Regions from separate parts of the Oceanobacter sp. 5_MG-2023 genome, predicted to be linked through region 3. Evidence: predicted binding sites of a transcription regulator. Region 3 holds the regulator's gene; each other region holds the start of a gene.
What was found. The regulator sigma-54, encoded in region 3, starts transcription at its own class of promoters, with help from an activator protein. The targets are predictions, from matches to a motif close to TGGCACNNNNNTTGCTNT.
Positions count from the first base shown of each region.

Region 1: a site for sigma-54 is predicted at 2,332-2,349, ahead of Q4551_RS14520 (CmpA/NrtA family ABC transporter substrate-binding protein). Genes of this name have one in related genera too.
Region 2: a site for sigma-54 is predicted at 2,016-2,033, ahead of Q4551_RS13490 (NifB/NifX family molybdenum-iron cluster-binding protein). Genes of this name have one in related genera too.

Region 1 is NZ_JAUORS010000026.1:39,318-47,290, reverse strand. Features, by position in the region: gene Q4551_RS14525 (ABC transporter permease) at 1-698, opposite strand, end outside; gene Q4551_RS14520 (CmpA/NrtA family ABC transporter substrate-binding protein) at 820-2,205, opposite strand; gene Q4551_RS14515 (CmpA/NrtA family ABC transporter substrate-binding protein) at 2,577-3,746, opposite strand; gene Q4551_RS14510 (ANTAR domain-containing response regulator) at 3,749-4,315, opposite strand; gene Q4551_RS14505 (YgiQ family radical SAM protein) at 4,656-6,977, shown strand; guanidine-I (ykkC/yxkD leader) riboswitch at 7,515-7,625, shown strand; gene Q4551_RS14500 (putative urea ABC transporter substrate-binding protein) at 7,688-7,973, shown strand, end outside.
Region 2 is NZ_JAUORS010000022.1:11,032-19,004, forward strand. Features, by position in the region: gene Q4551_RS13480 (helix-turn-helix domain-containing protein) at 1-250, shown strand, start outside; gene Q4551_RS13485 (adenosine deaminase) at 451-1,461, shown strand; gene Q4551_RS13490 (NifB/NifX family molybdenum-iron cluster-binding protein) at 1,486-1,965, opposite strand; gene Q4551_RS13495 (flavodoxin) at 2,185-2,748, opposite strand; gene Q4551_RS13500 (GFA family protein) at 3,199-3,600, shown strand; gene rimO (30S ribosomal protein S12 methylthiotransferase RimO) at 3,658-5,073, opposite strand; gene Q4551_RS13510 (PspA/IM30 family protein) at 5,303-5,857, shown strand; gene Q4551_RS13515 (DUF3524 domain-containing protein) at 5,897-7,084, shown strand; gene Q4551_RS13520 (DUF2057 family protein) at 7,137-7,724, opposite strand.
Region 3 is NZ_JAUORS010000007.1:108,809-116,781, forward strand. Features, by position in the region: gene Q4551_RS06750 (KpsF/GutQ family sugar-phosphate isomerase) at 1-824, shown strand, start outside; gene lptC (LPS export ABC transporter periplasmic protein LptC) at 824-1,387, shown strand; gene lptA (lipopolysaccharide transport periplasmic protein LptA) at 1,377-1,913, shown strand; gene lptB (LPS export ABC transporter ATP-binding protein) at 1,910-2,635, shown strand; gene Q4551_RS06770 (RNA polymerase factor sigma-54) at 2,764-4,254, shown strand; gene raiA (ribosome-associated translation inhibitor RaiA) at 4,305-4,607, shown strand; gene ptsN (PTS IIA-like nitrogen regulatory protein PtsN) at 4,611-5,069, shown strand; gene rapZ (RNase adapter RapZ) at 5,094-5,966, shown strand; gene Q4551_RS06790 (HPr family phosphocarrier protein) at 6,005-6,274, shown strand; gene mgtE (magnesium transporter) at 6,491-7,849, shown strand; gene yjgA (ribosome biogenesis factor YjgA) at 7,929-7,973, shown strand, end outside.

The DNA.
Region 1 (7,973 bases), on a different contig from region 3:
ACCTGACTGACGTTTTGCAAGTCCTGTGAAATGGACGCAACGCCCACGGATGTGTTGAGCAAGGTAGGCCAGAGCGAGCAGAGCATGACCGTGATCATGGAGTTCACAAACGACTTGGGCACCGCCGGGTCATCCGAGACGTATACGGCGCTGACCACCATGGTCACCAGTGGCAACCAGGCCAGTGGGGATACGGGTTTGAATATCTGGATAATCGGATTAAACGCGTCGTTCAGCGTGGCGCTCAGGCCTGTCAGGATTCCCAGTGGAATAGCGATCAGCGAGGCCAGAATAAAGCCCGTCATGACGGTTATCAGGCTGGTCAGGATCTGATCAAAATACGTGGCTTTGCCGGTGTAGTCCCGAATCTTTGGCACATAATCAGGGTCTTCGGCCACGCGGGCATCATTGCGCAGCTGTTGGCGTTCATAAAAGGCCTCTGCCTTTTCGCGCTCGGCAATGTGTTCGCTGATCAGGCCCTTGCTCTGTTCGTACACATCCGCTGGGCCGGGGAAATTACCCAACGAGGTTTCGATATTACTGGCGGCTCCGTGCCAGATCATCAGGAACACCAGGATACCGGCCAGCGGCACACCAATGGCTTTGGCGATGATCTGGAAATTCAGACCGATGTTGTCGCCTTGCAGGATTTTCACTATAGGCTCAAGCCACGGCAATTTCGACAGTGCCATATTCATGTTGTATATCTCCGGGTCGCACGGTGGTTGCTGACGTTCGGGGCATCGCCCCGCCGTGTATGCCGCATCGACCGTTGTTGTTGGTATGGGTCGATACGGGGTCTGATAAATCTATCGAGTGTTAGATTTTGTCGTTGCCTTGCAGACCAATCTTGAATTTTTTCAGGTAGGCGTTGGGGGCTTTACCGTCATAGGTTACGCCGTCGATAAACTGGGTCTGTGGGGCTTTGAAGCCGTCTTCGGTCGTGAAGTCCGGGAAATCCACAGCATCCAGCTTGCCTTCCTTGATCAGGGCTTTGGCTGCATCGGCATAGATGTCTGGACGGTAGACTTTTTTGGCAATATCCATGTACCAGCTATCCGGTTGGGCATCGGCAATTTGTCCCCAGCGGCGCATTTGGGTCAGGTACCAGATCGCATCGGAGTAGTAAGGGTAGGTTGCGTTATAACGAAAGAAAACATTGAAATCCGGTACGTCCCGGGTGTCGCCTTTTTCGTATTCAAAGGTGCCGGTCATGGAGTTGGCGATCACGTCGTAATCAGCCCCCACATAGTTGGATTGGGAGAGAATTTTAACGGCTTCCGGACGGTTGGCGTTGTTGTCGGCATCGAGCCAGGCAGCGGCACGAATCAGTGCCTTGACCACGGCCTTGTGGGTGATCGGGTATTTATCGGCCCATTGCTGGCTTACACCAAAGACTTTTTCCGGGTTGTTTTTCCAGATTTCATAGTCGGTAATCACCGGTACGCCAATGCCTTTGAACACGGCTTGCTGGTTCCAGGGTTCGCCCACGCAGTAACCGTAAATGGTACCGGCTTCCATGGTGGAGGGCATCTGTGGTGGTGGCGTAACCGACAGCAAGGCATCGGCATTGAGTTTGCCCGAGGTATCGCCTTTGGCGGGGGCGTAGTAGCCGGGGTGAATGCCACCGGCTGCGAGCCAGTAACGCAGCTCATAGTTATGGGTCGATACCGGGAATACCATGCCCATATTGAAGGGCTTGCCTGCTGCCTTGTACTTGTCAACGACCGGCTTCAGGGCATCGGCCTTGATTGGATGGATCGGTTTGCCATCAGCTCCCATGGGGACATAAGGCTTCATTTGTTGCCAGATGTCGTTGGAGACGGTGATGGCGTTGCCGTTCAGGTCCATGCTGAAGGCGGTGATAATATCGGCCTTGGTACCAAAACCGATGGTGGCGCCCAACGGCTGGCCTGCAAGCATGTGAGCACCGTCCAGCTGGCCGTCGATCACACGATCCAGTAGCACTTTCCAGTTCGCCTGGGCTTCCAGTGTGACGTACAGGCCTTCGTCTTCGAAGTAGCCTTTTTCATAAGCAATGGCCAGAGGCGCCATGTCCGTCAGTTTGATAAAGCCGAACGTGAGCTCTTCTTTTTCGGGGTACTGCTTTGCCAGCGCAGCGGGTGCCGCCAGCGTCGCCAGTCCGGTTGCCAGAATGGCAGCACTGGTCAGTAATGTTCGGCGTAATGGAGTAATTACTCGCATCATATTTCCTCTCTGAAGCAGGTTTTGAAGCAAAAAAAAAGCGCCACAACGTGTAAACGTTGTAGCGCCTTTGCTTGAATTCTGTGTTTTAAATGCAGTCCGCCATTGGACTTGTATAAGGACTGATATTCAAACGATGTGCCAAAACCTGAGCATCACCCGGAAAAAGAAACAAAAACCGCTGTCACGCCCATACAGCGGGCCTTGGGTGGTATTTTTGTGAATACCTCAAGGCTGGGCCAACAAGTGGTAATCCCTCATCGCCTGATCAATCGGCACAAGACTGGTGCAATAACGGGCCAGGTTAGCCCGGTTTTGGGCGTTTTCTGACGGTGGTTTCTGGTCACTGGTCGTAGTTTCTGGTGACAGGATTAACGATGATAACTAAACGCCGTTGGTGCCATGGCTACACCATCCAGCTGCCACGGGTCGCGATGATCCAGCGCCAGCCGGGTACCTTCTGCCACGAGTGCAGGCCGCTGTAATGCTTGCTGGTACAGGTCGCTACGGTAGCACTCGCGGATAGTTTCTTCGCAGTCCAGGGCGGAACTGACCCAGCCCCAGCGCTGCATTTGTTGCAGGAACCAGACGCCATGCTCTTGCCAGGGATAGTTGGCCAATGAGCGGTGGAACACCAGCATATCCGGCTGCTGCTGCTGGGATTCTCCGGGGCGGTAAACAAACTCGCCTACCAGTGCCGGCAGAGCCGCCGCAACCGGAATCTGAATCGCATCGGCCAATAAGGCTCCTGCGGCTTCGCGGTGATCGTCCAGCCAGAGAGTGGCCTTGTCCAGTGCCCGGATCAGGGCCTGGGTGGTGTTGGGGTGAGTATTGGCCCACTCCTGGGTCAGTCCCAGTACCTTGTCGGGGGCGCTGTGCCACAAGTCCGGGCCAGTCAGCAAGCATTCGCCAACTTCTTGCTGGATCGCTACTGAGTTCCAGGGGGCACCGGCACAAAACCCATCGATATGAGACAGCGATAAATGATCAACCATTTGTGATGGCGGCAGTACCACCAGAATCACATCCTGATCCGGGTCCACGCCCGATGCGGCCAGCCAGTCCCGTAGCAACAGGTTGTGAATGGAGTAGGGATAAACGGTGGCAAAAATCAGCGGCGACTCACCCCGGGAACGGCGGCTCTGAACCAGCTTTTTGAGTGCTTTGCCTGAGGCGATAGCATCCCCTGCAGGAGATTGCCCGGAGGCCTGCTCTTCCAGCTGTTGGCCTAACGATCGTGAGATCGTAAAGGCGTTACCGTTCAGGCCAAAGGCAAAGGGAGCCATCATGGCTTTTTTCAGACCACCCAGACCCAAATGGGTCGCCAGTAACATCGGGGCCAGCATTTGTGCACCATCGAGATGGCCGACCAGTACCTTGTCGCGAATATTGGCCCAGGAGACTTCCTGTTGCAGCTCGACGTTGAGGCCTTCTGCGGCAAAGTAACCCTGGGCATCGGCTACCAGTAGGGGCAGGCTGTCGCTCAGTGGCATGTAGCCCAGTATCAGGCTGGATTTTTCCAGTGGATCAGAGTCTGTCATAGTCAACCGTTCAGCAGGTTCATTACCGAAATAATGTTTTTGGCGACATCCACCATACGTTGGCCGCGATCCATGGCCATTTTGCGCATGGCGTGATACGCCTCTTCTTCCGACATGTTTTTTTGCTTCATCAGCAAGGCTTTGGCTTCGTCCAGCAGACGTCGGTCGGCCAACTGGTTTTTGGTTTTTTCCAGCTCGCCACGCAAAGCCTGGAATTCCCGAAAGCGGGCGACGGCCACATCCATAATGGACTTGACGCGAGCGGGGTTGAGACCATCGACAACGTAAGCACTGACTCCGGCCCGTACGGCTTTTTCAATAGTGGCGGGGTCGTCTTCATCAGAAAACATGATCACCGGCTTGGGGTTGTGCTGATTCAGCACGGTCATATGCTCCAGCATGTCCCGATCCGGGCTTTCGATGTCGATAATAATGACGTCTGGCTGGTGTTCCATCACCTTTTTCATCAGGCCCTGGGCACTGGCGAGGCAGGCAACGACTTCACAACCGGCGTCCGATAATGCCTGTTGCAGGATGGCAGCCCGAGGGGCCTGGTCATCAACAACCATGATTCGGGGCGGAGGGCTCCCCTGTTTTGCTCGGGATTCACGGTGGGCCATTATGTTGGGCTGTATCTCGATAAGTTAATAAGGATGTTAGCAGTTTTTGCTGGAATAACAGAAGCGCGCAGGGATTCCCTGTTGTTGTTATGGACGCAGCGGCCAATGACGCTTTTGTGATCAGATACTGGTCTTTTGCACGGCTGAGGCGGTCAGGTGTTAATTAATAGGGATATTACCGCCAATTTCCGACTATTTGACTGGGTTATTCTTCAGTCTTGGGCCGAATTTTGGGAGAATAGCCAATCTTTGGCGTCCGCCAGTCCGTGTATACAAGAGCTTGAATTTTATGTCGCAGTCCAACCAGCAGCCGGTCACGACCGAGGTGCCACACCTGTTTTCGCATTTTCCCTATTGGGCCGAGTGTTTCGGCACCGCACCGTTTTTGCCAACGACGCGAGAGGAAATGGATCAGCTGGGCTGGGACAGTTGCGACATTATTGTGGTGTGTGGTGATGCCTATGTCGATCATCCCAGTTTCGGGATGGCTGTCATCGGACGGCTGCTGGAGAGCCAGGGCTTCCGTGTTGGCCTGATTTGTCAGCCAGACTGGAACGATCCCGATGCCTTTACCTGCCTTGGCCAACCCAATTTCTACTTTGGGGTATCAGCGGGCAATATGGACTCGATGATCAACCGCTACACAGCGGATCTCAAGGTACGTTCGGAAGACGCTTACACGCCCGGCGGTGAACCGGGCAAGCGTCCGGATCGGGCCGTAATTGTCTATTCGCAAAAAATCCGTGAAGTGTACAAGGATATTCCGATTGTGATTGGCGGTATCGAAGCCAGCCTGCGCCGGATTGCCCAGTACGATTACTGGAGCGATCAGGTACGGCGGTCGGTATTGATCGATTCCGGAGCGGATATCCTGCTGTACGGCAACGCTGAACGGGCATTGGTGGATCTAACCCACAAACTGGCCGAAGGGCGCGATATCAAGGATATTATCGACCTGCGTGGCACCGCCATTTTGCGTGATGCCGCGCCACAAGGCTGGACTGAAATCGACTCAACCCGCATCGACTGGCCGGGGAAAATCGACGTTATTGCCAACCCCTATGAAATGAAAGAAGCCAACAGCGACAGCTGTGCTTCCGACCAGCAAGCGCTTGAAGCAGGTGCCGACGCCGACACCGATATCATGCCGGTCAAAATTGTCCCGATGCCATTGCAGCGCAAGGTCGAACACGACAACAGCCGCACCTATATTCGCTTGCCCTCATTCGACAAGGTACGCAACGACAGCGCCCTGTATGCCCATGCCTCACGGGTGTTACACCAGGAATCCAACCCCTATAACGCGCACCCGCTGATGCAAAAACACGGTACCCAGGAAGTGTGGGTCAACCCACCACCCATTCCGCTGGAAACCGACGAAATGGACGCCGTCTTTGCATTGCCGTACCAGCGCATTCCACATCCGGCGTATGGTGACGCCCGCATTCCGGCTTACGATATGATCCGGTTTTCGGTGAATATCATGCGTGGCTGTTTTGGCGGCTGTACTTTCTGCTCGATTACCGAGCACGAAGGCCGCATTATTCAGAGTCGGTCGCAGGAAAGCATCATTCACGAGATTGAAGAAATCCGTGACAAGGTACCAGGGTTCACAGGCACCATCTCCGACCTGGGCGGCCCAACCGCCAACATGTATATGCTCAACTGCAAAAGCGAGACGATCCTGAAAAACTGTCGTCGGCTGTCGTGTGTGTATCCCGGTATTTGTAAAAACCTCAAAACCAGCCATAAACCGACCACCGAGTTGTATCGTGCTGCGCGGGCCTTGCCCGGCGTCAAACGTATCGCCATTGCCTCTGGCTTGCGTTACGACCTGGCGGTAGAAGACCCGGAATATGTACGTGAACTGGTGACCCACCACGTGGGTGGCTTGTTAAAAATTGCCCCGGAACATACGGAAAAAAACGTCCTCACCAAAATGATGAAACCGGGGATGGGCACCTACGACAACTTCAAACGCATGTTCGACAAGTTCTCGAAAGAAGCCGGTAAAGAGCAATATCTGGTGCCGTATTTTATTGCCGCCCATCCAGGCACCGAAAACTCAGACATGATGAACCTGGCGCGCTGGCTTAAAAGCCAGAAAATGCGTGTTGATCAGGTGCAGACTTTTTATCCATCACCGATGTCACTGGCCACGGCCATGTACCACTCCGAACGTAACCCGTTGCAACGGATGAGCTACAAAACCGCCAAAATGACCATTCCCCGCGACATTGAACAGCGTCGTTTGCAAAAAGCCTTCTTGCGTTACCACGACGAACGAAACTGGCCGATGCTGCGTGAAGAACTCAAACGTATGGGACGCCATGACCTGATTGGTAAAGGCCCGGATGCCTTGATCCCCGCCGAAGATGCTCCCTCCGGTAGCCGCCAGCGTCCTGGCTACCACGCCAAAGGACGTGGTGTGCAAGGCAAGGCCACCAAAGCACCGGTTGCGCAAAAAGCCGACAGCGGCAATAACAAAGCCCGCTCTCAAGGCGCCGCAGCGAAAAAAGCCAAAGGCGTGGTCAATGGCAAGGCCGCTGGCGCAGGAAAAGGCAGCGCAGGCAAGGCACCATTTGCCAAACGCGTGCGTAAACTGAAATAACCGATGGCGACAGAACGGTAGGGAACAGCGCCGTCCGTGGCCATACCAGTGCCGTTTGTGTTTGTTAGATTGGGTATTGGAGCGGGTATTGGAGTAGATATTGGGGCAGCCATGGAGGGCGTCCCTACGATTCGGGGTGGTATGTAGTGGTCCCATGATTCGGGACACCACGTAGGTGGTGAGATCGCCACCATAAATGAGGTGCCGGATGACCAGAAAGATGTTGGGAGCTACTTGATGGGGTACTACAACCGACAGCGATCTCACGCATTCAATGGTGGCATTTCGCCCGTTGCAGGCTGAGGAAAAACTCAAAACACTGTCCGGGATTAGTTGACCACTACAAGTAGACCCTAAATAGAGCAATGCTTATCAGTATTGCTCTATTTTAGAGCAATATTTGTCTTTGAGTAGAGTGAAATAGATATGATTAAAATCTAACACTTTGTTTTTAAAGTGGTTTTTGATTTGGCACACTATATGCTTGAATTTTTTTTGTTAGTATCTTTGGTGATATCGGACAAGACAATTTAGAATTCAATAGAAAGCTAGGGTTCCGGCTAGGCTGAAAAGTTTAGTGAAGACTGGTCCGAGAGCTTTCGACCTTGATGTTTCAGGGTTACACGGCGGGATAAAAGCCCGGGAGACCGCATGGCGTTATTGCCAAGGGTACTCCATGTGTAACTTTAAAACTGAAAAGGTGACTTCTAATGAAATACTGCTCAAAAAAAGTAACCGTTCTACTATTTTCCCTTCTTGTTTCTGCCAATACCATGGCGGCTGATTCTTTTAAAGTTTGTTGGTCTATTTATGTCGGTTGGATGCCTTGGGCATATGGCGCTCAAGAAGGTATCGTCGAAAAATGGGGCGACAAATACGGTATCGATATTGATGTCGTGCAAATTAATGACTACGTTGAATCTATCAATCAATACACCACAGGCCAGTTCGATGCTTGTACCATGACAAACATGGACGCATTGACGATTCCTGCTG
Region 2 (7,973 bases), on a different contig from region 3:
ATTGGCCGCCGTTGCCGGGGCCAGTCCCCGTACCCTGGAACGCCTGTTTCGCAGTGAAGCGGGGCTGAGTTTTCGCCAGTGGCGGGCACGCTTGCGACTGATGGAAGCGGTGCAACGACTGGGTAAAGGTGAGAGCAGTGCAGCCATTGCACTGTCGTTGGGTTATGCCAGCAGCAGCGCATTTGTGGCCGCTTTCCGGCGTTATTTTGGGCAGCCGCCCCAACGCTTTGCCCATCAGGGCGGTGCCTGAGTATTCTGCCTGTATAACGATAGTGATGCTGGCCAAAGTACTGACCGACTGGTCAACAAACTGGACGATCCTGTCTTTCTGGCAGATTCCTCGACTGACCGACTGGTTCTGTTACGCCGGGCACGAGACAATAACCGGCTTGATGGTCGCGTCTTTTTAGGCGATTGTTTTTTTGTAATTGAGGCAACCGACAGAGCAACATGACTGATTTCAATCAATGGCTGTGCGCCATGCCAAAAGCAGAACTCCATTTGCACATCGACGGTAGCCTGCAGGCCAGCCGCCTGCTGCAGTTAGCCGCCAAAAACGGAGTGGCGATTCCTTACGACAGCGTGGCGTCGGTCGAGGCTGCTTATAACTTTCAGGATCTGCAAAGCTTTCTGGATTTGTATTACCTCGGCGCTTCGGTTCTGCGTGATGAGGAAGACTTTTACCACCTGATGAAGGACTACCTGGATAAGTGCCGTGAGCAGCATATTGTTCATACCGAGATCATGGTAGAGCCTCAGACCTACCTGCCTTATGGCGTGGCGGTTGAAACCGTATTAAACGGCTTTCGGGCAGCGATTCAGGATGCCAAGGCAGAGTGGGGCCAGTCGGCGCTGATGATTCTGAGCCTGCTGCGCCATCTGAGTGAAGAGGAAGGCCTGGCCATGCTGGAAAGCGTAAAGCCGTATCGCGATGATTTTGTCGCCATCGGCCTGGCCAGTGCCGAGCAAGGCAATCCACCGGAAAAATTTGCCCGCCTGTATCAGGCCGCCAAAGATCAAGGCTATCAGCTGATTGCCCATGCCGGAGAAGAAGGGCCGCCGGAATATATCTGGGGAGCGCTGGATATACTGAAAGTGGATCGTGTGGATCATGGTGTGCGCAGTGTGGAAGACGCTGCCCTGGTACAACGCTTGGTTGACGAGCAGGTGCCGCTGACAGTATGCCCATTATCTAACGTGCGTTTGAGGGTGTTCGACACCATGGCTGACCACAATATTCTGGCCATGCTGGAGCAGGGCCTGTGTGTGACGGTAAATTCGGATGATCCCACGTATTTTGGTGGCTTTATCAATGAAAATTTCACCGCACTGGCCGACGACCTGGGTATGACCAAGGCGCAAGCCGTGCAACTGGCGGCGAACAGCTTCCGGGCCAGTTTTCTGAGTGAAACCGACAAGCAGGCATTTGAGCAGCAGTTGCAGCAGTACGCCGCTGGCTAATGCTGCAATAAGGCGGGGGGTGGTTTAGCCGTCCCAGCCTTCGTCATCCATATCATCAAAGCGGCTATCGGTTTTGTTCTGGGATTTGTCTTTGATGATCTTGGCCAGCCAGAACTCTGGCGTGCCGTTTAACTGCTGCTGGATATCGGCAATCAGATCTTCCACATCCGGCCCACCACTGACCTTGATCGGGTTGATTCCCAGCGCGATCAGTTGTCGGGAGGCTGACCCGCCAATCGAACCACAGTAAACAACGTCGGCTCCGACCAACCAGGACAGCTTGGGCTTCAATTTGTCTTCGTTACCATCTTTCTTTTCGTAGCCAAAGGATTGGCTGGCCAGCAGTTCGGCCGAGTCCGCGTTTACCGCAAACAGATAAAACGCCTGGGCCGAGCCAAAGTGTTGATCAACCATATCGCCATCCATCGAGGCGAAGGCAACCAGTATGGATTGGGGGTCCGCTGGTACGTCGGCGACACAGGCGACACTTGTCAATTCGTTCATACTCTCTCCGCTGCTGAAGGCTCAATCATACTGGGGCTCTGCTGACAGAAGCTGCAAGCAGCAGGCCATAAGGCGGAGCGACAGAGGAATATTTATTCTAATAAAATCAAAAGGTTATTATTTAAAGAACGAGCATTGAGGCGGTGATGTATGGCAGCGGACAGGTTTTTGTCGGCTTTGCGACAAAAGCCTGTCCGCCAGGCAGCTCACGAAAACGACTCAGGCAAGAGCGGTGTTGTGCTCCAGAGCGGCCTGGAGTTCCGGTTTGATCTGGCTGATCCAGCCTCGCATGCGTTGTTCGGTTTCCAGCCCCTGATTTTTATTGTCGAGGGCGAGGCCGACAAAGCGGTTATCGATGACGGCTCTGGAATGCGAATAAAGGTAGCCATCGGTACTCCAGCTACCAATGATGTTGGCACCCAGGCCCTTGAACAGGCTGTATAACTCAAACATGGCATCGCAATAACGATCGCCGTATTTGACCTGGTTACCCAACCCATAAATCGCGACCGTTTTACCGCTGAAATCGGCCCCTTCCAGTTGTGGCAAAAAATCCAGCCAGCTGCCACTGCGGATATTGGTGGCGGTGCCAGGCAATTGCCCTTCAGCATAAGTCGCTGTGCCGATAATCAGGGCTGGATATTGCAGCAGGTCGTCGAGGCTGGCCCGGTTGATGTTCAACGGCTTGGCCGCGAGTTCATCGCCCAGTAATTTGGCCATTTTTTTCCCGATCAGGCGGGTTGTACCGGTGTCCGTACCAAAAAAGATGCCTACTTGATTCATAGCTGAATGCCTCTGCTGGATGCGTGGATGACATGGCACCTGCAAGATAAAAACCAGAACAAGGATAACCACCGATTGTGCCTGCAGGGCTGGCAGGCTGTGGCCTGGCGCTGTCGCGACCGGCATGCTGGTGAACTCGGAGCAGGCCAGTCATGTACGCTAGCCGACTCGAATATGTATTGAATATAACAATGTCGCAGTTCAGTAACCCGGGCATGTATCCATGGGCACGGATGGCAGGTGTGCGGATGGCAGGGGCAGGTTGCGTTATTTCAACAAAGGAAGGTTTATAAACAGAAAACGTCTGGTTGTTACTCCAGAGTTCAAACACAAAGTGTATCCTTGCTGAGGGATCAAAGGGGATACCATTACCGAAGCCTGCCCAGCGGCAGGCGTTAACTGTTTTCCCTGCTAACCATAACCATAACCATAACCATGGAAGGAGTGCTGATGACGAATTATTCGGGTTCGTGCCTGTGTGGCGCTGTGAGTTTTACCATAACCGGTGAGTTTGATCGTTTTTACTTGTGTCATTGCCAGCACTGCCAAAAAGACACAGGGTCGGCTTATGCGGCCAATCTGTTTTCTTATACCGCTGAATTGGTCTGGCAGTCGGGAGCCGAGGCTGTGACCTCTTTTACGCTTCCTGGCACTCGCCATAACAAGAGTTTTTGTCAGCGTTGTGGTTCCGCATTACCCTGCACTCAGAGCGCAGGTTTGCTTGTTGTTCCAGCAGGGTGTCTGGACACGGACATCACCATGTTACCAACCGCGCATCTCTTTTTATCCAGCAAAGCGACCTGGGAAGAGGGCTTGGAGGAGGTGGCGAAGTTCGATGGGCTGCCCGATTGAACTAACGAGCCGCCGTGAGGACGCAGCGGCTCGTTGTTATGACGCTGGGAGCCAGGCTCAGTCATCGATCCGGCTTTGTGGTGCTTCCATAACGGGTGAGCCCCACAAGTCGTATTCATCGGCGTGTTCGATTTCCACGTCGATGATATCGCCGGGTTCGCACTCATGGAATTCGTTCAGGTACACCATGCCGTCGATATTGGGGGCGTCGCCCATGGTGCGGCCAACGGCCCCTTCGTCGTCGATCTCATCAATAATAACCGGCATTCGCTGACCAATCTTGCGGGCCAGCTTGCGGGTGCTGATAACTTGCTGGGTTTGCATAAAACGGTCGAAGCGTTGTTGCTGGATTTCGGGGTCAACGTGGTCGGGCAGGTCGTTGGCTTTGGCACCGTCGACCGGGCTGTATTTGAAACAACCGACGCGGTCGAGTTCGGCTTCTTCGAGCCAGTCGAGCAGCAGCTGGAAGTCTTCTTCAGTTTCACCGGGAAAACCCACCACAAAGGTGGAGCGGATCACCAGTTCAGGGACAATCGAACGCCATTTTTTGATCCGTTCCAGGGTGTTCTCAGCGTGAGCCGGCCGTTTCATCAGTTTCAGAATACGTGGGCTGGCGTGCTGGAACGGAATATCCAGGTACGGCAGGATTTTGCCTTCGGCCATCAGCGGCAGTACGTCATCAACGCTGGGGTAGGGGTAAACATAGTGCAGGCGTACCCAGGCACCTAGATTGCCGAGTTCGTTACACAGGTCGAACAGTCGGGTTTTAACCGGTTTGCCGTTCCAGAAATCGGTGCGGTATTTACGGTCAACGCCATAAGCGGAGGTGTCTTGTGAAATCACCAGGATTTCACGGGTACCGGCTTCGACCAGGCGTTTGGCTTCGTCCAGTACGTCTCCAATCGGGCGGGAGACGTGTTTGCCGCGCATGTCGGGAATAATGCAGAAAGTACAGCTGTGGTTGCAGCCTTCAGATATTTTCAGGTACGAGTAGTGACGCGGGGTCAGCTTGACGCCTTGCGGTGGCAGCAGGTCGGTAAAGGGGTCGTGTTCCTTGCTGACCGGTGGCACCCACTCGTGGACGGCGGTCATGACTTCTTCGTAGGCCTGGGGGCCGGTGATGGCGAGAATATTCGGGTTTTGTTCGCGGATGGTCTCGGCGTCTTTGCCCTTGCCCATACAGCCAGTCACGATCACCTTGCCGTTTTCGGCCATGGCTTCGCGGATGGCTTCCAGTGATTCCTGTTTGGCGTCGTCGATAAAACCGCAGGTATTGACTACCACCACGTCGGCATCGTCGTAGCTGTTGACCACATCGTAGTTATCTATGCGCAGTTGCGTCAGAATGCGTTCGGAGTCGACCAGCGCCTTCGGGCAGCCAAGGCTTACAAAGCCTACTTTGCCGCTGCGGCCAGCCGTCCCTGAGCCGGTAGACGGGGTGACGGAAGGAGTTGTGTCGGAGTGGTCTGTCATGCGTCGTCTCTGTAAGCCGAAGGAAAAAGTAAGCCTGCGACACCGTTCGGGTAGAACAAGTATCACGACGGGCTCTGATTCAAAAAAGTGCGTCAGTTTACCTGACTGCAGCGCTCTCGTCATGGCAGTCTGCAACCGCGCTGAGGCTCTGCTATTGTCCGCGGCGGCGGTTGTCAGAAATATGGTCAAGGGTGTGCAGGCGATGTGTTACGCAAAGAGGGAACAGGAAATGAGTGTAGAGGTGGATGCAGGACGCGGGGCCGGGCGAGGTGTGGTGGGCGGACTGTTGCTGTGGGTATCGCTGGTGCAGCCGTTATGGGCTGGCGAGTATTATATCTGCACGGACGCGGCGGGTAAAAAGCTGTTTTCGCAAATGCCTTGCCTGGATCATTACCCATCGGAACAAGCACAATCGTATGAAGTACCGGCGAATACCGGGGCGTTGTTGTCACCGGATGCTGCCAGTGCCGGGGATCGTCAGATCAGTGATGATAATCCAGGGCTTAAAAACCTGACTGCCAATAATCGGCGTCTGGTATTGCAGCGTCAGCTGGCCCAGGCTCAAAAAAGGTTGTCGCAGCTGTCACAGCAACAAACGCAGGCGTTGGCGGCATTGCAGCAAACCCGCGATGGCATTGCTGGTACCAATGCTGCTAATCGTCGCCAGCAACTGGATGATCAGATTAACGCACAAACAGAGCAATATGAGTCGCAACGACAGGCGTTAACCCAGCGTATTGAGGCGTATCAATCAGAGTTGAATCAATTGTCGAGCGAGCGTTGAGCGAATGTTGCACCAGACACAGTGGCTAGGTGAGTGAGTATGTCTGCAGCCCCGAAAATACTGTTGTTGTCGGCGTATCGTTCGGACAGTCATGGTTACTGGGCCGACTGGTTACAGGAGGAGCTGGATGCCGACTGGCGGGTACTGGAACTGCCCGGACGCTATTTTCGCTGGCGTATCCGCGGCAATCCCTTGTCGTGGCTGGATGAACTGGCTCAGTTACTGACAGCGTGGCAACCCGATCGGATTTTAGCCACCAGCATGGTGGACCTGGCGACGCTCAAGGGGTTGTTTCCAGCGTTGGCCGGTGTGCCCTGCAGCTATTATTTCCATGAGAACCAGTTTGCGTACCCGGTGGCGAGTGGGCAGCACAGCTCCATTGATCCCTTGATGGTACAGCTGTATGGCGCGTTGGCGGCGGATGAACTGCTGTTTAACTCCCGTTTTAATCAGCAGAGTTTTCTTGATGGTGTGGATGCACTGTTGCAGCGTCTGCCGGATCATTTGCCCGAAAATATTGCTATCCGGCTGGAGAAAAAATGCCGTTGGTTGCCAGTGCCTGTGGTGGTTCCGGAGCCAACTGAGAATGCTCAAAACAATATTATACCGTTATCTTCTACAGCGGAGGCGGGTGCCAATGCCGATGTCACTGCAGTCCCGCGGAGTACACCATTGCTGCTTTGGAATCATCGCTGGGAATACGATAAGCAGCCGGAAGATTTTCTGCAGTTGCTGACTGTTTTGAAGGGGCAGGGTATCGCTTTTCGTTTGGCCTTGCTGGGGCCTCGGCCGTCACGGGTGCCGGCGGCGCTGACGGCTATTCGGCAACAGTTTGCCGAGGCCATTGTGGTGGATGGTCGGGTCAGTCGGGAAGCGTATATTGGCTGGTTAATCCAGGCGGATGTGGTGGTCAGTACTGCTATACATGAGTTTCAGGGCGTGTCGGTACTGGAGGCTGCTGCGATGGGAGCTATCCCCTTGGTGCCGGATGCGTTGTGTTATCGCGAGCAGTATCCGGCAATGTGTCGGTATCCACCTGGCGATATGGTGGCTGCCGGACGTTGTCTGGTCGGGCTGTTGGGTCAACCCAGGCCTGAGTTGCTGTTGCGGCCATGGTTGGCCAATGATCCAGAGTATCGGGTCTGTCAGCCGGATACGGTCGCGACAGTATTGGCCAGTGAAGGCTGGCAGCAGTGGTTGCTTAACCAGAGTATTGATGGGCAGTAAGCGCATAAACGCAGCAACTCTCCTAATCGGTGGGGAGTTGCCTTGCGGGATGTTATTGCTGCTGCTGTAACCACTGCTGGAAGGCGGCCTTGTCATTGTCGCTACTGGCGGCCCAGATATCCTGTAGCTGTTCCAATCGGGTGACACCGCCCTGAATGCTGTCGGCTGCGACGTAGGTGACATTATCTTTCTGCTTGATAACCGGCTGGCCGGTGATTTTGTGATTATCACCAATCAGCCAGATCGGAGAGCTGCTTTGTAATTCTTCGGCCTGGTCTCGGTCCCTGACTGGGGCATGGGTCAAAACATAGCGTTGGCTGGCACGAAAATCACTGTCGATGGCAACCGGTTGCCAGCGAATCAGATAGCCGGATTCGTCAGGCGTATTCCAGTTTTCTTCGTACTGCACCACGATGCGCTGGCTGCCTTCGGTGAGCAACAGTCGGTATTGGCCGGTGTAGAGGTTGGGTGAGTCGACATTCTGACCATTGATTGCCAGTACTCGCAGGGTTGACGGCACAATGACCTCGACATCGCCCTGGCCCAGGGTAGGGAGGTCGTTCGACGGCTGCACGGAGGAGACCGAGCAGGCCCAGAGCAGGGAGGTCATGGCAACGAATATGGCTTGCAGAATTTTCATTAGTACACAATCTTCAGTAGCAGGTATTGGGTAGTGTCTGGTAATGCCTTTGGGTGGAGTCTTCTGACCGTATACCGGTGAGGTACTGGATGGCGCTGGTATCGTGTCAGTATCAAAGACCAAAAAGCCCACTCAGCAGAGTGGGCTTATGGGGGCTACGATAGCTCATCAGATTGCGTCAGCCCATACCACACAGGTCTTAAGTGCTCTCCGTATCCGTGTTACTACCTGTACTACGACGGAGGGAGT
Region 3 (7,973 bases):
CAGGAATGGGCAAATCCGGCCATATTGGTCGCAAAATTGCGGCTACACTGGCCAGTACAGGAACCCCGGCATTTTTTGTCCACCCTGGAGAAGCCAGCCATGGGGATATGGGGATGATCACATCCGTCGATGTGGTGATTGCCCTGAGTAACTCCGGCGAAACCGCCGAAGTAACCAGCTTGTTGCCTCTGTTGAAACGTCTGGCAGTGCCCCTGATCAGTATCACCGGTAACCCGCAATCCACCCTGGGCCTTGCCTCGGCTGCTCACCTGAACGCCAGTGTGGATTCTGAAGCCTGCCCGCTGGGCCTGGCGCCTACCTCATCAACCACCAGTGCTCTGGTATTGGGAGACGCCCTGGCAATTGCGTTACTGGAAGCCCGTGGGTTCACGGCAGAAGACTTCGCCTTTTCCCACCCTGGTGGCAGTCTGGGTCGACGCTTGTTATTAAAAGTCGAAGACATCATGCATAGCGGCCGGGAAATTCCGGTCGTCAGACCCGAATCCAGCCTGTCACGCTCCCTGTTGGAAATGACCACCAAGGGTCTCGGTATGACCACCGTACAAACGGCAGCGGGTGAATTGGTGGGTATTTTCACCGATGGCGACCTGCGCCGTACCATTGATCATGGTGTCGATATCCACTCCGCCCTGATTTCAGACCTGATGACCCGCCAGGCCAAAACCATCATCCCGGGTATGCTGGCTGCCGAAGCGTTAAAAATCATGGAAGACGGCAAGATCAATGCCCTGGTCGTTACCGACGGTCAGAATATTTGTGGTGTTGTCACCATGCACGACTTGCTGCGTGCTGGAGTTATCTGATGCGCAAGCGCTATGTGCTGCTGGTCTTGGCAGTGGCCGTTGGCCTCGCCTTGCTGGCGGTAGAGCGCTATACCACTGAGCTGGTCACGGCAGCAACGCCGGTGACCAGTCTTGAACCGGATTATTACGGCAAACAATTACAACACCGTCGTTACGATGCGGATGGCCAGCTACAACAGATGTTATCGGCCGATGGCTCTCGCCATATTCCGTCATTATCGGAAACCCGGCTGGAAAACCCGGTGATTACGACACAAACAGACCCGCAGCAACACTGGCAAGTCAGCGCTCAATCAGGCCGCATTATGGATACCGACAGCCAGGTTGAACTCAGCCAGCAGGTGGAAATACGCTCTCTGGCCACGGCAGCAGAAAACGCTGATACATTCAGCATCACCACCAGCCTGTTGCTTTACCAGCCCGCATCAGCCACCGCTTCAACCTCTGAACCTGTCATCATTCGTCATGGCAATAACATCACCCATGCAACAGGTATGACGCTGGATATCAAGCGCCAACATCTCGACCTTCAAGCACACGTGAGTACCCGGTATGTACAATAAACTGACCGCCCTGCTGTTTTTTGGCAGTGTCTTGGCGACCACGGTCGAGGCTTTGCCTGAAGACTGGCAACAAGAAATGATCATCGAATCCGACCGCGCCGAACTCGATCGCAAGACCGGTATGGTCGTCTACGAAGGCGATGTCGTACTGAAGCAAGGCACACTGACCATCGAGTCCGATCGTCTGACACTGATACTGGATGGCAAGGCGCTCAAACAAGCGATTGCCGAAGGTCAACCGGCTCGCTACCAGCAACAGGTCAGCAGCAACAAACCGATCACCAGAGCGACGGCCAAACGTATTGATTTTTACGCCGACCGCAAGGAAATTGCCTTCAAGGGAGACGCCGCCTTGCGTCAGGAAAACAACCTCTTCAGTGGCGAATTGATCCGCTATGACATTGAACAGGAAACCGTCTCAGCCAGTGGCTCAGAAACATCCGGCAGTGGCACTGGCGGCGCTGACGACAACCAGCGTATTCAAGTGATTATCCAACCCCAGCCCAACACGGACGTACAACCATGAAAACGCTCAAGGCTGAACATCTGGCCAAAAGCTATAACGGCCGCGAAGTCGTCAAGGACGTTTCCCTGGCGGTCAGCAGCGGACAGATTGTCGGCTTGCTGGGCCCTAACGGCGCAGGTAAAACCACTTGTTTCTATATGATTGTCAACTTGGTACAAGCCGACAAGGGGCGTGTCAGTATCGATGACGACGATATCAGCCATCTGCCCATGCACGGCCGCGCCCAGAAAGGCATTGGCTACTTGCCACAAGAAGCGTCGATCTTCCGCAAACTCAGCGTCGAAGACAATATCATGGCCATCATGGAAACCCGGTCAGACCTGAACAAACCCCAACGTCAGCAACAGCTGGAACAGCTACTGGATGAATTTCACATTCAGCACATTCGTACCAGCCTCGGCATGGCCCTGTCTGGTGGCGAACGACGACGGGTCGAAATAGCCCGCGCCCTGGCCGCCGAACCCTCCTTTATTTTGCTGGATGAACCCTTTGCCGGTGTTGATCCGATCTCGGTCGCTGACATTATGGATATCATTCGTCAACTCAAGGCACGTGGCATCGGCGTACTGATTACTGACCACAACGTCCGCGAAACTCTCGCAATTTGTGAAAAAGCCTATATCGTAGGCGGTGGACACATAATTGCCGAAGGCAGCGCTGATGATGTACTCGCCAACGAACAGGTTCGGGCTATCTACCTTGGTCATGACTTCCATCTTTGAATCTTATCGGCTTGCAGGGCTATGATGCCCAGCGCTGTTTCATTCGCCACCATGAAAAGCATTCCCTGTCTCACAGGCTGGCGTATAATGCACAGACCATGCCGACAACCGATGAATAATAACGCTGTATGAAAGCATCGCTTCAGTTAAAAATGGGTCAGCAGCTGACCATGACCCCTCAGCTGCAACAGGCAATTCGACTGCTGCAATTGTCTACCCTCGATCTGCAACAGGAAATCCAGGAAGCCCTGGACTCCAACCCCATGCTGGAATTCGAAGAGTCCGAGCACGACGACTTTCCGGATGCACAGCAAACCAATGCAGATCAGGAAAGGGAAGTCACCGCAACAGCGGCCACGACCGATGCCGACACCCAGGAACTGGGTGAGCAATGGTCTGATGACAAGATGCCAGATGATCTGCCAGTCGATAGCAACTGGGATGATACGTTCCAGACCACGGCCGGGGTTTCCTCAGGCTCTGGCCCGGTTGGCGATGACGACTTTGATTATGACTCCCGTCATGCCACCACAGACGACCTGCAAGATCATCTTGAATGGCAGCTGAACCTGACTCCCATGAGTGACACCGATCGCGAGATCGCCACCATGCTGATCGACGGGGTTGATGACGATGGCTATCTGCACACCACCATCGACGACATACTCGGTTCAATTGACCCGGAACTGGGTGTTGAAGAAGATGAAATCCAGGCCGTCCTCAAACGCTTGCAACAGTTTGACCCCGCCGGTGTTTTTGCCCGCGACCTGCGTGAATGCCTGATTCTGCAGCTCAACCAGCTACCTGCCGAAACACCCTGGCTGGCAGAAGCCAAATTGGTGATCGGCGACTACATCGCCCTGCTGGGCAGTAAAGATTACCCCACCCTGATGCGCAAAACCCGGCTCAAGGAAGAAGACCTCAAAGCCGTCCTGCGTCTGGTTAAAGAACTCAACCCCAAGCCGGGCGCTGATATCAGCTCCGAGCAGTCGGAATACGTGGTACCGGACGTGATTGTTCGTAATATCCGTGATGAATGGCGTGTTGAGCTTAACCCGGATATCGCCCCCAAGCTGCGCGTCAACTCCGACTACGCCTCACTGGTGCGACGTTCCGACAGCAGTGCCGACAACGCCTTCCTCAAAGACCATTTGCAAGAAGCGCGCTGGTTTATCAAAAGCCTGCAAAGCCGCAACGAAACCCTGCTGAAAGTCGCCACCAAAATTGTCGAGTACCAAATCGACTTCTTTGAACAGGGCGAAGAAGCCATGAAACCTCTGGTATTGCATGATATTGCCGATGCCGTTGGTATGCATGAATCAACCATTTCACGGGTCACTACGCAAAAATTCATGCACACACCTCGTGGTATTTTCGAGCTGAAGTATTTCTTCTCCAGCCACGTCAGTACTGACGCCGGTGGCGAATGTTCATCCACCGCCATTCGCGCCATGATCAAAAAACTGATCAGCGAAGAAAATCCGCGTAAACCCCTGAGTGATAACAAAATTGCCATTGTGCTGGGCGACAAGGGCATTCAGGTTGCACGCCGCACGGTGGCCAAATACCGTGAAGCCATGATGATTCCGCCTTCCAATGAGCGGAAACAATTGATCTGATCGATAGCGTCGATCTCTGTTCGATACAAGCGAGCGATAAGGAGCCGTTTATGAGCATCAATATCAGTGGACACCATGTTGAAGTGACCGAAGCCATGGAAGCATACGTCAAGGAAAAACTGGTTCGTCTTGAGCGTCATGTCGACCCGATTACTTCTGGCCAGATCACACTGACCCTGGAAAAAGGCCGACAACAGGCAGAAGCCACCCTGCATGCCAGTGGTGCTGACTTTCACGCCACCTCAACTCACGACGATATGTATGCCGCCATTGATTTGCTGGCCGACAAACTGGACCGTCAACTCCTGAAACACAAAGAAAAACTGATTGCCCGACAGCACGGGCAAGGTTGACCTATGAGCATTGCGATTGCCGATATTCTACTGCCAGAATGCACCCGTACCGACGTCGCCATTACCAGCAAAAAAAAATTGCTGGAGTTTCTTGCCGGACTGATTGCCGAAAAAGTTGACGGCAGCAGTTCGGACGAAGTGTTTGAACGCCTGCTTGGACGTGAACGTCTGGGCAGTACTGGCATAGGTGAAGGCATCGCAATCCCCCATTGTCGTTTACGGCAATGCGAACAAGCCGTCGGCGTGTTACTTCACTTGCAAGAGGCCATCGATTTTGATGCCATTGACCATCAACCGGTTGACCTCGTATTTGCTTTATTAGTCCCTGAAGAAGCAACGGACGATCATCTGCAAATTCTCGCCACACTGGCGCAAAATTTCAGTCAGAATGATTACCGTCAGCAATTGCGTAGTGCCAGCAGCGATCAGGAACTGTACCAACGAGCGTTGGCCAACCACTAACCAGACCAATACGGAGACCGCATCATGCGCCTGGTTGTGATCAGTGGCCGCTCTGGCTCAGGCAAGTCCAGCGCTTTGGCCGTGCTCGAAGATCTCGGTTTTTATTGCATCGACAACCTGCCGGTTGATCTGTTGCCCGCACTGGCGGATTTACCCTACAGCGCCGAAAAACGCGCCAATGTCGCTGTCAGTGTCGATGTGCGTAATTTGCCCGACGCCATGGAACAGCTGACCCAGGTACTGACCTGCTTACCCGGACAGTATCGCCAGGTCGATATTGTATTTCTGGATGCCACCGAAGAAGTCCTGCTACAACGCTTCAGCTCCACCCGTCGCAAACACCCCCTCACCAATGACAATATTTCATTGGCAGAAGCCATCGAGCGCGAAACCGAATTGCTCGAACCTGTTGCCAACCTGGCTGACTTGACGCTGGATACCACCCGCATGTCAGTCCATGAGCTGCGCAGCCTGATCAAAATGCGAGTAGCCGAGAAAGTCACCCCGGATATGGCCATTCTGTTCCAGTCCTTTGGCTTCAAGCAGGGGATTCCTCTGGATGCCGATTTTGTATTTGATGTCCGCAACCTGCCCAACCCCTACTGGCAACATGAATTACGTCCTCTGACCGGACAGGATCAGGCGATTATCGATTTTTTATCCAGCCAGCCGGAAGTCACCGAACTGTTTGATGACATCCGTACTTACCTGTTGCGCTGGTTACCCCGTTTTGCCGAAAATAACCGCAGCTACCTGACCATTGCCATTGGCTGCACTGGCGGTCAACATCGCTCAGTGTATTTATCAGAACGCCTGACCGCAGCCTTCAAACAAGAATTTGGCAATGTACAGGTACGTCACCGCGAGCTCAGGTCTGCTGCCCATCACAGCCACTGATGCTTATTACCCACAATCCAATCGTTTCGGGAGCCTGGATGGTTAACACGCAAATCACCATCATCAACAAGCTGGGTTTACACGCACGGGCAGCCGCCAAACTGGTATCAACCGCGGCCAGCTACGGCGCAACCATCAAGGTGGGTTATCCAAACCGCATGGTCGATGCCAAAAGTATCATGGCCGTGATGATGCTCGCCGCCAGCAAGGGTACCGATCTTTATATCGAAGCAGAGGGCCAGGATGCCCAGGCAGCACTGGACGCACTCTGCGACCTGATCAATCGTCGCTTTGATGAGGGTGAATAAAAACACCTGACAGCCGTTCGATAGCTGACCTGTTCTTGCCTCCAACAACGGCGGTCAACGACCGCCATATTCCCCAGAACACTTCCTCCAACAATCAAAGTTTCCTATAAAATCAAATCACTAGCGATATCAATGCGAGTAGTTTCAGTATTCCCCGGATAGCCACACTCGGTGATTCAGGCTAGAATCAATCATTCACTCCGTACCGGGGCTTCCATGGCAGAACTCAGCGAAAAGGCCAGATCCAAACTCAACAGCCTGAACGAAGCGCTCGAGTCCGGTGCCATGGCACGTGTACGCCGGATCATCAACTCCGGCCTGGCCCCTGTTGATGTCGCCCACCTGATCGAATCCTCCCCGCCCAAAGCCCGGAAAGTCATCTGGGAGCTGGTCGACAAAGGCATCGAAGGTGAGGTACTGCAATACCTGTCGATCGATATCCAGAGTCAGTTCCTCAGCGACATGAGCGCAGAGCAGGTGGTCGATGCCACCGCTGACCTCGATTCCGATGACATTGCCGATATGCTCCAGCAACTTCCTGAGCAAGTGACCCAGGAAATTCTGAGCTCGATGGACCACCAGGATCGCGCCCGGGTTGAAGCCATTCTGGGCTACCCGGAAGACAGCGCCGGTGGTCTGATGAACACCGACACCATCACGATTCGTCCGGATATTACTCTGGATGTTGTGCTGCGCTATCTGCGTCGTCACCAGTCACTGCCAGACATGACCGACAACCTTCTGGTGGTGAACCGGCAAAACGAATTTATCGGTGCCTTGCCTATCCGCAAACTGTTGGTGAGTGACCCCCAACAAACCGTGCGCGAAGTAATGTCTACCGGCAGGATCATGGTGATCCAGGCAACCCAGCATGAAACGGAAGTCGCCAAGCTGTTTGAACGCCATGATCTGGTATCGGCCCCGGTGGTGGATGCCAATGGCATGCTGCTTGGCCGTATCACCATTGATGACGTGGTGGATGTGATCCGGGAAACCGCCGACCACTCATTAATGAGCATGGCCGGTCTCGATGATGATGAAGACACCTTCGCCCCGGTGCTCAAAACCGCCCGCCGGCGCGCGGTCTGGCTGGGCATCAATCTGATTACCGCCTTTATTGCTTCTGCGGTTATCGGTCTGTTTGACAAGGCCATTGAAGCCGTTGTTGCTTTGGCGGTACTGATGCCGATTGTCGCCAGCATGGGCGGTATTGCCGGCAGCCAGGTACTGACACTGGTGATTCGCGGCCAGGCACTCGGGCATCTCAGTGGTGCCAACTTCCGCTGGCTTTTTCATCGTGAATTATTGGTCGCAGCCCTCAACGGCGGGTTGTGGGCCATCATTATTGCGATTATGGCCTGGGTATGGTTCAACGACATCAAGCTGTCACTGATCATGTCCGCCGCGATTATTATCAATCTGATGGCTGCTGCTGTGGTGGGTGCCGCATTGCCGCAAATTCTCAAGGCCCGTGGTATTGATCCCGCCTTGGCCGGTGGTGTTATCCTGACGACGGTCACCGATGTGGTTGGCTTTATGTCATTCCTCGGACTGGCTACCCTGATTTATATCTAGATGTGCCGGGTATCCTTATGGATCATCCCTTGCATACCACTTTAGCGACTACGGTCGGAACCATAATGAGCAACCTTGTATGAGCGACTTTGACTCCCAGCCAGATGAAGAATACGAGCTGGTC